DNA from 2 places in the Trinickia camelliae genome. Region 2 is predicted to be linked to the other one. Evidence: riboswitches for the same ligand, from Rfam matches in the RefSeq annotation. Region 2 holds a riboswitch; the other holds the start of a gene.
The links. Region 2 has a riboswitch for thiamine pyrophosphate ahead of AAHK20_RS25735 (FAD-dependent oxidoreductase). Riboswitches for the same ligand answer to the same signal wherever they lie in the genome.

Region 1: it holds a riboswitch for thiamine pyrophosphate, as region 2 does, so the genes downstream of both, thiC (phosphomethylpyrimidine synthase ThiC) here and AAHK20_RS25735 (FAD-dependent oxidoreductase) in region 2, are expected to answer to the same signal.

The regions. Positions count from the first base shown of each region.
Region 1 is NZ_JBCHAA010000001.1:309,211-316,525, reverse strand. Features, by position in the region: gene AAHK20_RS01465 (molybdopterin-dependent oxidoreductase) at 469-1,266, opposite strand; gene AAHK20_RS01460 (cytochrome b/b6 domain-containing protein) at 1,291-1,932, opposite strand; gene AAHK20_RS01455 (DUF1223 domain-containing protein) at 1,955-2,830, opposite strand; gene AAHK20_RS01450 (hypothetical protein) at 3,046-3,546, opposite strand; TPP riboswitch at 3,707-3,833, shown strand; gene thiC (phosphomethylpyrimidine synthase ThiC) at 3,905-5,836, shown strand; gene AAHK20_RS01440 (hypothetical protein) at 6,028-6,492, shown strand; gene AAHK20_RS01435 (L-lactate permease) at 6,795-7,315, shown strand, end outside.
Region 2 is NZ_JBCHAA010000017.1:100,051-107,365, reverse strand. Features, by position in the region: gene AAHK20_RS25750 (MFS transporter) at 1-367, opposite strand, end outside; gene AAHK20_RS25745 (SDR family NAD(P)-dependent oxidoreductase) at 537-1,370, opposite strand; gene AAHK20_RS25740 (ABC transporter ATP-binding protein/permease) at 1,367-3,127, opposite strand; TPP riboswitch at 3,514-3,631, shown strand; gene AAHK20_RS25735 (FAD-dependent oxidoreductase) at 3,796-4,965, shown strand; gene thiS (sulfur carrier protein ThiS) at 4,989-5,186, shown strand; gene AAHK20_RS25725 (thiazole synthase) at 5,291-6,106, shown strand; gene thiE (thiamine phosphate synthase) at 6,103-7,215, shown strand.

The sequences.
Region 1 (7,315 bases), on a different contig from region 2:
CCATTTCATTCTTCGTAGTTTTTTGACTGTGCGCCCGTCATCGCCGGCTCACCGCCCGTGCATCTCAAAATTGAGGCGCATTCGGGCCCCTCGGTTACAGCGGCGATCCGCTTTTTCATGATAAGCGAAAAAGTGTTATGACTTTTCTGTTGACCCAGTCATATTCGAAAGCTTTCTATTCCATTAACGCGCGCTTTTTCCCGTACAGCACAGTATAAGAAGCACGCAATGCGGAAACGTTTAAAGATTGTCAGATCCGGCGTACAGACGAAAAAAAGCCGGGTTTTTACCCGGCTTTCTATATATGTGTGCGCATTTTCGCTTGGGGTCACGGGCCTGCGCCGTTTGCGCCACCCGCTTTAATGCCGCTCATTGCCCCATATTGCCGCTCGTTGCCAATCACCGCCGCCAATTAACTTTTCGATTGGATTTCATCGGCGCTTTGCACTCGATCTGCCTGCGCTTTATTCAGGACCCGCCGAACCAGTTGTACCCCTGGTCGGGCCAATAGCCGCCGGGGTAAGTATTGGTAACGAAGATCTCCATGATGTGTTTTGGATTCTTGTAGCCGAGCTTGGTCGGCATGCGCAGTTTCATAGGAAAGCCGTACTGCGGCGGCAGCGTCTGGCCGTCGTATTGAAACGTGAGGAGGGTTTGCGGATGCAGGGCCGTCGGCATGTCGATGCTCTCGTAATAGTCGTCCGCGCATTTGAAGCCGACGTATTTCGCGCTCGTATCCGCCCCCACGCGCTGCAGAAAATCCGCGAACGGCGTGCCGCCCCAATGTCCGATCGCGCTCCACCCTTCCACGCAAATGTGGCGCGTGATCTGGTCCGCGTGCGGCAGCGCGTAGAGCTCGTCCAGCGTCCATACGCGCTTGCCGGTCACGAGACCGCCCAGATGCAGCTTGAAATCGCTGGCGTCGACGTCGGGCACGTCGTCGATGCCGTAATACGCGTTGAACGGAAACGGCCGCGTCAACTGCGCTTCGGTATAGGTCGGCGCGAGTTGCTTCGGATCGAAGAGCCACGCCTGCACGCGGTCGTTCATTCTCGACACCTTCAGCAGAAACGCGTTGACGGACTTGTCGTCGCTCAGCGAGCAGCCCGTCAGCATCAGAAGACCGCCGAGCGTCAACACGCGTTTGCCGAACGCGCGGCGCGACGGCAAGGCGAGTTCGCGCCGCACGTCGGTCATGATCGCCTGGCGGTCGAGCTTGCTGAGCCCTGGCGCGTCCTTGGCGAAGTTGGGATCGGATGGATTCATGATTTTCGACCTCTGTCTATCGTCTTATCGGCCGCGCAGCATCGCGAGCAGCGAGCGCGGCACGAGCGCGACCATCACGAGATGCACGACGAGAAATGCGAACAGCACCGCCATGGCAAAGAAGTGCACGACGCGCGCCGAATCGTAGCCACCCATCAGTTCGCGCAAGAGTGGAAACTGCACTGACTTCCAAATCGCCAGGCCGGACAAGACAAGCACGATCAAGTCGACGATCACGACCAGATAAGCGAGCTTCTGCACCGCGTTGTAGTGGCGCAGATCCGCGTGCGACAGCTTGCCGGTCAGCGCGCTCGCGAGATCGCGGAACACCGCGCGCGGCGGAAGCGGGAAGAACGTGCGAAAGAAACGGCCGCTCGCGACGTTCAGCACGAGATAGACGATCCCGTTGACGAGCAGCAGCCACACCGCCGCGAAGTGCCACTGCAGCGCGCCCCCGAGCCAGCCGCCGAGCGCGATCGAGGGCGGAAACATGAAGTTCCGGAAAATCGGCGACGCGTCGTAGATCTGCCAGCCCGAGAGCATCATCGCGATCGCGGCGAGCGCGTTGAGCCAGTGCGTGATGCGGACCCAGCCCGGATGAATGGGCGCGTCGCGCCGTTCGCGCGGCGTCTCGGCGGGTCTCGCGTGAGCTTGCGGTGTGGACATCGTGGACTCCTCCTGTTCGCTCTCAATGACAAGCCGGCAGATCGGCGGCTTGCAACACGTCGCCGGTCGCCGCGTCCTCGACGAACGCAGCCACGCCGAAACGGCCGGGCGATGCGGTATCGCTGGCGTCAGCGGCCAGCGCAACGTTGCGCCGAATCTGCGCCACGCCGCCGACGAGCGGCACCGGCCCCAGCCATTCGCGCACGACGCGGTCGTGATGCAGCGTCGCGCCATGGTTCTCGCCCGCGTCGACCTGCGAGCTGACCTGATTCTCGTAGACAGCAACATAGGCGTTCAGCGTGCGCGGCGCAGTCGAGTGCGCGGTGAATTGCGCGTCGACACCGAACGTGTGCGTCTTCACGCCGGCCGCGGCCCCTACACCCGCTCCGCTCGCCTGACTCACCGCGCCAGGCGTAGCGGGCGCAAGCCGAATCGTGACATCGGCTTGCGCAGGCTGGGCCGCCAACTCGCGAAGACGTCCGTCGAATTCCGACGCGCCCCAGTCGCGCATTTCTCGGCCAGCGACGAACACTTCAGGCGTATAGATCAGATGACCGCCTGCGAAAGCGGCGAGATCCTGCTGCCGCACCGTGAAGCGATGCTGCGAAAAGCGATCGGTCCAGCCGAGGCTGTTCCAGTAATCGACGTGCAACTCGAGTGGCACGAAGTCCGCGCCCGGGCTGCCGTCGTGCAACTGACTGAGCCAGCGATCCGCCGGCGGGCAACTGCTGCATCCTTCGCTGCTGTACAGCTCGATGAGCGCGACGCGATGCGCGGGACTGTGCGCGCTGCACGCAACGCCCGCCAGAGCCAGTCCGTTTGCGCCGAGCGACAGCATCAACGCGATCGCCCATGCCGCCAAGCGCCCTATCGTTTTCGTGCGCGTACTAATGTGCATGATGCAGCTCCTCGACCCATGAGATGTACGTTAGTCGAGCGCACGCGAAAGGGATGACAGCGCCGGCGATATTTTTTTAAAAAGGGGACGACCGGGCGGACGCCGCGCAGCGGACGGCCGCCCCACGGATGGCCGCCCCACGGATGGCCGCCCCACGGATCGCCGCCCCACGGATCGCCGCCCCACGGATCGTCGCCCGACGGATGGCCGCCCCGTCAGTCATAGCTCATGACCAGCGTGACCGGCTTCGAAGCGGTCTGCGGACCACCGCGCGGCACCGTCAACGACAGCACCCCACCCGTAGGATTCAGGTGATAGCGCCCTTCCGGCTGCCACGGGAAAGCGCGCCCTTTCGGGTCGACGAAGCGCGTCACGACATCGTTCTTGGCGTTGGGTCCGATCGTCGAGCGCGCCGCGTCGTTCGCGACGAACGACACGTTCGCGCCCGGCATATCGTCATTCGGCGCCGCGAACGTCACCTTCACGCCATTGCTCGTGGGAGTCACCTCCGGCGTGCCCCCGCCCTTGGCGGCCGGCCCGATCGGCGCACTGCTGATGTCGAAACCCGGCCCGACGATGACGCCGATAAACGTGATGACGCCGCCGGGCCCGCTCGTCGGACCGGCCGCATCCGACAGGATCGGCATCGTCGCGGCAGCCGCCGCACACAAAGCCGTGGCGACTAGGGTGGTGGGGTGAAAGGTGCGCGCGTTCATCATGGACTCCCGGTTGACTGCCGCTTCGCGGCTGAATGGTTGTTCACAACTCTTTATTTATCGGTCCAGTCTCAAAATTCAGAAGGCGTCAAACCGTCGCGCCGTGGAACCTACTGGATTGTCGGTTGCCAACGTGCGGCGACCCGGTGTATCTTGTGCGCTGCTAACGCGGGGGTCCTGTGTTGCGCTAAAGCTGATAGTTCATAGCAATGGCGTGCGCGGGTGAGAAATACCCTTTGAACCTGATCTGGATAATGCCAGCGCAGGGAAGCGTCAGGGCTCCACCGCAGTTCACCGCGCCGAATCTGCCCTACCTTCCTCTCGTCTCCTGCTTAGCAACCCACATCAGGAGATTTGCATGAACGCCAACCCCAAATTCATTTCCGCGGACGCGCACGTCGATGCTGCCGCCGTCGAGCCGCTGCCGAATTCCCGAAAGGTCTATGTAAGCGGATCACGCCCTGATATCCAGGTCCCGATGCGCGAAATCTCCCAGGCCGACACGCCGACCGCCTTCGGTGGGGAAAAGAATCCCCCCATCTACGTGTATGACACCTCCGGCCCGTATTCTGATCCCAAAAATCAGATAGATGTACGCCGGGGTCTTCCCGCATTGCGTGAGAACTGGATCGACGAGCGCGGCGACACGGAGACGCTGCCGGGTCTGACGAGCGAGTACGGACGCGAACGCGCCGCCGATCCGGCCACCGCGCAACTGCGTTTTCCGGGCCTGCACCGCACGCCGCGCCGCGCCAAAGCGGGCGCCAACGTGACGCAGATGCATTACGCGCGCCGCGGCATCATCACGCCGGAAATGGAGTTCATCGCGATCCGCGAGAACCAGCGCCGCGCCGAGTACCTCGAGAGCCTCAAGGCGAGCGGCCCGAACGGCGCGAAGCTCGCCGCGATGATGGGCCGCCAGCACCCGGGCCAGGCGTTCGGCGCCGCGGCCTTCGGCCCGAACGCACTCACCGAGATCACCCCTGAGTTCGTGCGCGCGGAAGTGGCGCGCGGCCGCGCGATCATCCCCGCGAACATCAATCACCCGGAAAGCGAACCGATGATCATCGGCCGCAACTTCCTCGTGAAAATCAACGCGAACATCGGCAATTCGGCGGTGACCTCGTCCATCGGCGAGGAAGTCGACAAGATGACGTGGGCGATCCGTTGGGGCGGCGACACGGTGATGGACCTGTCGACCGGCAAGCACATCCACGAAACGCGCGAATGGATCATCCGCAACAGCCCGGTGCCGATCGGCACGGTGCCGATCTATCAAGCGTTAGAAAAGGTTAACGGCAAGGCCGAAGACCTGACCTGGGAAATCTTCCGCGACACGCTGATCGAACAGGCCGAGCAAGGCGTCGACTACTTCACGATCCACGCGGGCGTGCTGCTGCGCTATGTGCCGCTGACGGCCAACCGCATGACGGGCATCGTGTCGCGCGGCGGCTCGATCATGGCGAAGTGGTGTCTCGCGCATCACAAGGAAAGCTTCCTTTACGAGCACTTCGAAGACATCTGCGAAATCATGAAGGCCTACGACGTGAGCTTCTCGCTCGGCGACGGCCTGCGTCCCGGCTCGATCTACGACGCCAACGACGAAGCGCAGCTCGGCGAATTGAAGACGCTCGGCGAGCTCACGCAGATCGCGTGGAAGCACGACGTGCAGGTGATGATCGAAGGTCCGGGCCACGTGCCGATGCAGCTCATCAAAGAGAACATGGACCTGCAGCTCGATTGGTGCGACGAGGCGCCGTTCTACACGCTCGGGCCGCTCACCACCGATATCGCTCCGGGCTACGACCACATCACGTCGGGCATCGGCGCGGCGATGATCGGCTGGTTCGGCACCGCGATGCTCTGCTACGTCACGCCGAAGGAGCACCTCGGCCTGCCGAACAAGGACGACGTGAAGGAAGGCATCATCACGTACAAGCTCGCGGCGCACGCGGCGGACTTGGCGAAGGGCCATCCTGGCGCGCAGGTGCGCGACAACGCGCTGTCGAAAGCGCGCTTCGAGTTCCGCTGGGAAGACCAGTTCAACCTCGGCCTCGATCCGGACAAGGCGCGCGAATTCCACGACGAAACGCTGCCGAAGGATTCGGCGAAGGTCGCGCACTTCTGCTCGATGTGCGGGCCGCACTTCTGCTCGATGAAGATCACGCAGGACGTGCGCGAGTTCGCGGCGGCGCAAGGCATCACGGAGGACCTGGCGCTCAAGAAGGGGATGGAAGTGAAGGCCGTCGAGTTCGTCAAGAGCGGCTCGGAGATCTATCAGAAGCAGTGAACGCTCCCGCGTGAGCTGAACTGAGTCGAGACAAAAAGCCCGCCTCGTGCGGGCTTTTTGCTTTCCATCACGATTGAAACGATCGGTAACCGGCACGCCATGTCGCGGCTGCCGCATTGGCGTACAGTGCTCGCACGATGCCCGCCCCGCGTCAGGTCAGCGGGACGTTTCGATTCAAGGAAGTGCGAGTCATGAATATCAAATTAGCTGCGACGACACTGGCCGGCGCGGTGTCGCTGGCCGGGTGCTACTACGGCCCCTACGGATACGATCCATACGGCGGCTACTACTATCCGACGGTGCCCGTTGCCGCAACGCAGCAAGCGGTGCCGGTCGCGCCGCCGCCGTACGCCGCGGCCCACCCTCCGCCGCCGAACCAGCCGCCTCCTCCGCCCGCCTCGGCCTATGCGGAGGCGCCGCCCGCGCAGTACGCCGTCGCGGACGTTCCGAGCTACCCCGCATACGCCGCCTACCCCGCGTACTATCCGGCCTACCCTGCGGCCTACCCCGCCTATTACGGCTACCCGTATTGGGGCGGGCCGACCGTCTCGATCGGCATCGGCGGCTGGTGGGGCGGCCACGGCTGTTGCTGGGGCGGCGGCGGATGGCATGGCGGCGGCTACTGGCATGGTGGCGGCGGATGGCACGGCCACTGAGCCTCGCCGCTTGCCGCTTAGCCCACGGGCGGCGCGCTCCGCCGGCCGCCCGCACCCTCCCCGATTGCTCCAATCCAACGCTTCTTACGCACATCAGCGTCCGCCAAGCCGGCTGACCGAGCCGGCTCCGCTCCCCGCCGCCCCATCCCCCGCTCGTTCTTCATTAAGGCCGTACTTACCCGGCTTGACTGAGCGGCCCCTCCTTCTATGCTTGGAAGCGCGGTAAAGGACCAAGAGACCAACCGACCAAAAGTCTGTTCAGCGGCACACAACCGGCATCGAACAACAACGAAGGAGCCGAGATGTTCCATCAATTGCTCACCCCGATCGGCAATGCGCTATTGCCATCGTTCATCGTAGCGATCCTCCCCATCGTCGTCGTACTGGTCCTGCTCGGCTGGGCCCGGCGGCCCGCATGGCAGGCATCGCTCGCCGGCCTCGTCGTGGGGCTCGTCATCGCGATCGCCGGCTGGCAGTTCCCGGTCGGCCTCGCGATCAATTCGGTCGTAGCGGGCGCGGTGTTCGCGGTCTGGCCGGTGATGTGGATCGTCTTCAACGCGATCGTGCTCTACAACATCGCACAGCGCTCCGGCCGCTTCGCGGCGTTCCGCATGTGGATGATCGACAACCTGCCGAACGACCGGCGCATCGTGCTCGTCGTGATCGGTTTTTCGTTCGGCGCGCTGCTCGAAGGCATTTCCGGATTCGGCACGCCGATTGCCATCACGAGTTCGCTCTTGATCCTGCTGGGCTTCCCGACGCTCGAAGCGCTCACCTTCACGCTGATCTTCAACACCGCGCCGGTCGCGTTCGGCGCGCTCGG
Region 2 (7,315 bases):
ACCATTCGCCGCCGAAGCCGATGCCTTGCAGCGTGCGCGTCGTGAGCAGTTGCCAGAACGAGTGCGTGAAGCCGGACAGGCAGGTGAAGATGGCGAAGGTGGCGATCGTCCATTGGAGCACGCGCACGCGGCCGTAGCGATCGGCGAGGATGCCGGCGAGCCAGCCGCCTGCCGCCGATGAGATCAGCGAACTCGTCGCGATCATGCCCGCTTCGCTCTTCGTCATGCCCCAGGTCGCTATAAGCGTCGGGATCAGGAACGAGTAGATCATGAAGTCGAAGGCATCGACCGCATAACCGCCGAACCCGGCGTAGAGCGTGCGGCGCTCGCGCGTCGATAGTTCGGTGAACCATTGGATGGACCGCATCGGGTAGGTCTCCTGATATAGCAGGTCGAGGAGACCCGCCTTGGTTTGGCGGGTATTTTACGGCGCACTTGGACAGACAGGCCAGTGATCAAAAAGCGCAGCGCAAGCGCGGGCGGCGGCAGGCGATGGTTGTGCGCGCAACCATAGTGGAGGCCGCGAAAGGAAACGCTCAGCCCAACGTCAATCCGCCGTCGACATGGATCACCTGGCCGGTGATATGACGCGCCGCTTCGGAAAGCAGGAAGGCGATCAGCGCGGCGACGTCGGCCGGATCGGCGACGCGGCTAAGCGGTGTGGCCTGCTCCGCATGCGTCCAGACGGCGGCGTTCTCGGGCGACGGCCCGCGATCTTTGCGCGTGTAGCCGGGCGCGACGCAGTTCACCGTGACGCCGTGGGGCGCGAGTTCGGCGGCTGCCGTCTTGACGAGCGATTCGAGCGCGGCCTTGGCGGCCGCCGTGGCGGCGAACGGCGCGTCCGCGCGATAGCGATGCGCGACAAACGAGCTGACCGCGACCACGCGCGCACAGCTCGACGTTTCGAGCGCGGCCGCCGCGCGCCGCACGAGCGCCGCGAACGCGCCGGGCATCGACGCGAACGATTCGGCGAGCGTATCGGCGTCGAGCGACGCGAGTGTCTGGCGCTGAGCGTGGCCGGCGTTGGCCACCAGTTGATCGAGCGCGCCGAATTTCGCAAGCGCAGTGTGGACGATGTGCTCGGGCGCGCCGCGCTCGGCGAGATCGCCGTGCACTGTCGCGCAAGTCGCGCCAAGCTCGACGCACTTCACCGCGACGGCTTCGAGTCGTCTGCGCGATTCGGCATCGGCGCCGCGCGAGTGCAGCATCAAGCCGACCCGGGGTGCGGCGATCTGCCGGGCCAGCGCCGCGCCGATTCCGGAACCTGCGCCGGTAATCAGGACGACCCGGTCGAACGCGGACGCGCCGCGGGCCTCGACCGCGGTCTGAGCGAGCGGGCGCTCGCCGGCGGGCCCCCCGGGCGCGTTCATGCGACGGCGCGCTCGGCGGAGCGCTCGACCTCGAGCGTCTCGGTGTGGAGCGCCGCGAGCGACTCGCGGTGCGCGATGCTCACGATCGCCGCTTTCGGCAGCCGCTCGTTGAAGAGGTGATAGAGACGCGCCTCGTTTTCGGTGTCGAGCGCGCTCGTCGCTTCGTCGAGGAACAGGTAGTCGGGCTTGTGCAGCAGCACGCGCGCACCCGCGAGACGCTGCTGCTCGCCGGGCGACAGCACGCGCTGCCAGTGCGCGGATTCGGCGAGGCGGTTGGCGTAGCCTTCGAGGCGGCAGACGCGCAGCGCCTCGCGGCATTCGTCGTCGCTGAAGGTATCGGCGGACGAGGGGTAGGCGAGCGCCGCCTTCAGCGTGCCGATCGGCAGATAGGTCTGCTGCGGGATGAACATCATGCGCGCGCCGACGGGCGCATCGATCGCCCCGTCGCCGAACGGCCAGAGGCCTGCGAGAGCCCGCATCAGCGTGCTCTTGCCCGCGCCGGACGGCCCGCGTACGAGCCAGCGCGAGCCCGGCTTGATGGCGACGTTGCCGATCGTCGTGAGCGCCGTGCCGTTGGGCAGTGCGAGCTTCAGGCCCTCGGTGGTGAGCGCGTTCGAATCGACGTAGTGCAGATTGATGCCGCCGTGCTCGGTGGCGGGCAGCACCGATTCCTTCAGGTGCGTCGCGCCCATCACGCGCTTGAATTCGCGCAGACGGTTCACCGTGGCGCGCCAGTCGACCAAGCTCGAGTAACTGTTGATGAACCACGAGAACGAATCGCTGACGGTGCCGAAGGCGCCTGCGATCTGCGTCAGTACGCCCAGTGTGTACGCGCCGGCGAAGTACCGTGGCGCCGCGACGAGCAGCGGGAAGATGCTCGCGATTTGCGCGTAGAAGATGCTGACGAAGTTAAGGCGCATGTTGTACTTCATCACGAGCCACCAGTTGTCGCGAATACGCGAGAAGATGTTTCGCGCAGTGGCGTTTTCCGTTTGCATGCCTTCGTAGAAGGCGATCTGCTCGGCGTTCTCGCGAACGCGGATGAGGCCGAAGCGGAAATCGGCTTCCACGCGCTGTTGCTGGTAGTTGATCGACACCAGCGGATGAGCGAACTTGTGCAGCACGTACGAGCCGCCTAGCGCATAGAGGGCGGCGACCCACACCATGTAGCCCGGGATCTGGATCGGGGTGCCGCCGAGCGTGATGGAGAGCGCGCCGGAGACGGTCCAAAGAATCGTGACGAACGAGACGAGCGTGACGACCGTCGATAGCAAATCCAGCGATAAGGAAAGCGTGTTTGCCGCGAACGAGTTGAGGTCGTCGGTGATCCGCTGATCGGGGTTGTCGGCGAGCCGGTCCCGTTCGATTCGATAGAACGTCCGCTCACCGAGCCATTGATGCAGAAATTGGTTGGTCAGCCACTGACGCCAGCGGAAACCGAGCATCTGCCGGAGGTAGAAGCGGTAGACAGCTATCGCGATATAAGGGAAGACGTACGCGGCAAAGACCAACAGGAGGTGCGGAAAATGCTGCGCGTCCTTGTTTTGCAGTGCGTTGAAGAAATCCCTGTTCCAATCGTTCAGACGGACGTTGACCCACACGAGCGTGAGATTCATCACGACGATCGCAACGAGCAGCGTCCAGGCGATCTTCCATTCTTCGGACACCCAATAGGGCTTGATCAGACTCCATGCGGAGATATTGTCCGGATTTGGCGGCACGCTGCTTGGCGAGGACTTGGAAGGGGTTGGGTTCATGAGCTTCCCGATGAAGTGCCGGCTCACGGCAGTAGCGACACGTGCCACATGAAGGCGGCACGAAACGCCTGATTTTTGCGTGAGCCTCTTAAATGAGTCTTAACGGTCCTGGCGAGCGGTTCCGGCTGGGGTGGACAGAGACAAGGCTTGGCTGCGCCGGGCTCGAGTGCGCCGGTTACGCGTCCGTTGCGCGCGTCTGTGCTCACGGCATTGTGCCAGACAGTCGCGCCTGTCTTAATAACGTTCGCGGACTATCGTTACAGCGTATTCCGGCCGCTTTCCGGAGGGTAAGAAATTGGGGCGCGTTATCCCATTTTGTTGACTTGAACCGAGGGGGCGGGACATTCCCGTTTGCGGCAGTTTCGCCTTTTATGGTCTAATGGCCGTCGACGAAACAGGGGTGCTTTGCATGCGGGCAGCACGGTAATACCGCAGTGAGGCTGAGAGAGACCCTTTGCACCCGATCCGGGTAATACCGGCGCGGGAAGTTTCCGGAAGCCACCTTGGCTTCCATCGGATTTCGATTCCCGCCGGGCTGTGTCCATCATTCGTGGGCCTAACGTCCGGCCGGCCTTACCCGCCGGTTTCGTCCTTGGGTACGTGCGCTTTGCCGTACAGAAAGGATCGATCCGATGAGCGTTCAATCTTCAGTTGTTTCCTCGAAAGCCATGTCAAGCCGCCCGGATTTTGCCGTGCTCGGCGGCGGGCTGTGCGGTCGTTTGCTGGCTTGGCGGCTGGCGGGCGACGGCCATAGCGTGGCCCTTTACGAACGCGGCGATGCGGCGGGCTCGGGCGCGGCTGCCTGGGTCGCGGCGGCAATGCTCGCGCCGCTCGCCGAAGCGGCGAGCGCCGAGCTGCTGATCACCGAGCTTGGCGCCGAGTCGCTCGACGCGTGGCCCAAGCTGCTCGCTCAATTGCCTGAACCAGTCTACTTCCAGCGCAACGGTACGCTCGTTGTCTGGCATCACTCCGATCGCGCCGAAGCGTCGCTGTTCGAGCGGCGCGTGCGCGCGAATGCGCCGGCGCCGTTGTTCGAAGGCGGGTTCGTGACGCTTTCGGGCCCGCAAGTCGACGAAGCCGAGCCGGCGCTCGGCGGACGCTTCCACCAAGGCTTGCTGTTGCCGCGCGAAGGGCAGCTCGACAATCGCCAAGTGCTTTCCGCGCTTGCTGCGGGTCTTTCCGAGCGCGGCGTGGCGGCGCACTGGAATACGAGCGTCGACGACCGCGCCTTGCCGGACGCGCGCATCACGATCGATTGCCGTGGACTCGGCGCGAAGCCGGTGCTGCCCGCATTGCGCGGCATCCGCGGCGAAGTGGCGCGCATCCACGCGCCCGGCATCGGACTCACACGCCCGGTGCGGTTGCTGCACCCGCGCTATCCGCTCTACATCGCGCCGAAGCAGGACGACATTTACGTGATCGGCGCGACCGAGATCGAAGGCGAGGATATGTCGCCCGTCAGCGTGCGCTCGGCGCTCGAGCTGCTGAGCGCGGCGTTTTCGGTGCATCCCGCCTTCGGCGAGGCGCGCATCCTCGAATTGAATTCGCAGTGCCGCCCGACGCTGCCGGACCATCGTCCGGCGATCACGTGGGATGGGGCGACGACGCTGTCGGTGAATGGCCTCTACCGGCACGGCTACATGATCGTGCCCGAAGTCAGCGCATGTGCGGCGCGGCTCGCGGGCGCGCTGCTCGAAGGGCGCATCGCCGATGCCGACGCGTTCGCCGAATGGCGTGCCAACGACCGCTGGGCGCCGATGCTGCATCAGAGCGGCATCGCAAGTCCTCTCGAGGGATCGAATGCGGGCGAGCGGACGATGCCGCGCGCCGAAGCCTGAACCAGACTCAGATTCAGAAAGCCATGGATATCCAGATCAATCAAAAGCCGCTGTCGCTGCCGGAAGGCGCGAGCATCGCCGACGCGCTCGCCGCGTTCGGCGCGCGCCCGCCGTTCGCGGTCGCGCTCAACGGCGACTTTGTCGCCCGCGCGCAGCATGCGGCGCGCGCGTTGCAGGCGGGCGACAAGCTCGACGTCGTCCAACCCGTTGCCGGCGGCTGACGCGGCCGCACAACGACCATTCGCTCTAACTGTTTTGTTTGAGCGGCTGCCGGATCGACGCCTCGGTCGACCGCAGTCCGCCGCCTGAGCCCAAGGATTCTCCGATGACTTCCAACCTCGCCGCCGATTCGCTGACGCTGTACGGCGAAACTTTCGCGAGCCGCGTGCTGCTCGGCACGTCGCGCTATCCGTCGCTGCAGTCGCTGTCCGATTCGATCGCGGCCGCGAAGCCCGGCATGGTCACGGTGGCGCTGCGCCGCCAGATGAACGCCGAGACTGCCGAAGCTGGCTTCTTCGACTTGCTCAAGCGCCACGGCGTGCCGCTCCTGCCGAACACGGCGGGCTGCCAGAGCGTCGCCGAGGCGGTGACGACGGCGCAGATGGCGCGCGAAGTCTTCGAAACCGATTGGATCAAGCTCGAGCTGATCGGCGACGACTACACGCTGCAGCCCGATCCGATCGGCTTGGTCGAAGCGGCGGCAAAGCTCATCAAGGACGGCTTCAAGGTGCTGCCGTACTGCACGGAGGATCTCGTGATCGGCCGGCGTCTGCTCGACGCGGGCTGCGAGGCGCTGATGCCGTGGGGTGCGCCGATCGGCACGGGCAAGGGCGTCGTCAATCCATATGGGCTGCGCGTGCTGCGCGAGCGTCTGCCGGACGTGCCGCTGATCGTGGACGCCGGGCTCGGCGTGCCGTCGCATGCGTGCCAGGTGATGGAGTGGGGTTTCGATGGCGTGCTGCTGAACACGGCCGTGTCGCAGGCGACGCATCCGCCCGTGATGGCGCGTGCGTTCGCACAGGCCGCCGAGGCGGGGCGCAGCGCTTACTTGGCCGGTCCAATGGCCGAGCGCGACAGCGCGCAGGCGAGCACGCCGGTGGTCGGCATGCCGTTCTGGCATCACGCGGGGGATGCGGCATGAGGACTTTGTCGTTTGCCGATCGCGAAATTTTCTGGCCGCCTGCCGACGAATTGACCGAAGCCGCGGAGCGCATCCGTGCGCGGCTCGGCGATTGGCCGGCCGCGAACGCGCCGTGGCGCATTTGCCTGATCGCCCCGGATGAGCCGCGCGCCGGCGATCTGATTGTCTTCACCGAACAGAAAGCGGGCGCGCCCGGCCACACCGGCAGCATCGACCACTGGCTCGCGAAAGGCGCTGGCGCGATCGAGGCGGCTTCCGGCGATGTGACGCTGCGTCTCGGCGAGGTCCGTTACGCGCTGCAAAGCGCCGGCCCGCTCGCCGAGGACTGGCTTGCCGCGCTTGCGGGCTTCCTCGACTGTGGATTTGAGCCGCACGACGCGCTCGTGCTCGCGCTAGCGTGGCGCGACGGTGACGAAACGCGCGCCGACGACGCCTGGCCGGTCGATCTGTCCCGCTTTCCGCGCGTCGCCGGCTTGCCGGCGGCGCCGACGCCCGCGTTCCCGCGTTGCCCCGAGCGGCTCGGCCTCTATCCGGTGCTGCCGAGCGCCGACTGGGTCGAGCGCGTGCTGGACTACGGCGTGAAGACCACCCAATTGCGCTTGAAACGCGCTGAATCCGAAGTCCTGGCCGCCGAAATCTCGCGCTGCGTGACGGCGGGCCGCAAGCACGACGCCCAGGTCTTCATCAACGATCACTGGCGCGAAGCGGTCGCGGCGGGCGCCTACGGCGTGCATCTCGGCCAGGAAGACGTCCACACGGCCGATCTCCGTGCGATCGCGGCGGCTGGCCTGCGCCTCGGCCTGTCGACGCACGGCTACTACGAGATGCTGACCGCGCTTCACTTCAAGCCGAGCTACATCGCGCTCGGCGCGGTCTTCCCGACCACCACGAAAGTGATGCCGACCGCCCCGCAGGGCTTGGCGCGGCTCGCCCGTTACGTGCGCTTGCTTGAGGGCGTAGTGCCGCTCGTTGCGATCGGCGGCATCGACGGCGCCGTCATGGCCGACGTCCTGGCGACCGGCGTCGCCAGCGCCGCGGTCGTGCGCGCCGTGACCGAGGCCGCGGACCCCGCCGCGGCCGTCGTTGCGTTGCAACAAATATTCGCGTAATAATCGATTGTCATGATTGCAGTTAAAAGGTAAGGGGCGCGCGGCGGCAACATTTGCACGGAGGCCCTATAATTCGCCTTCCGCGTAAAAGGACTGTCAG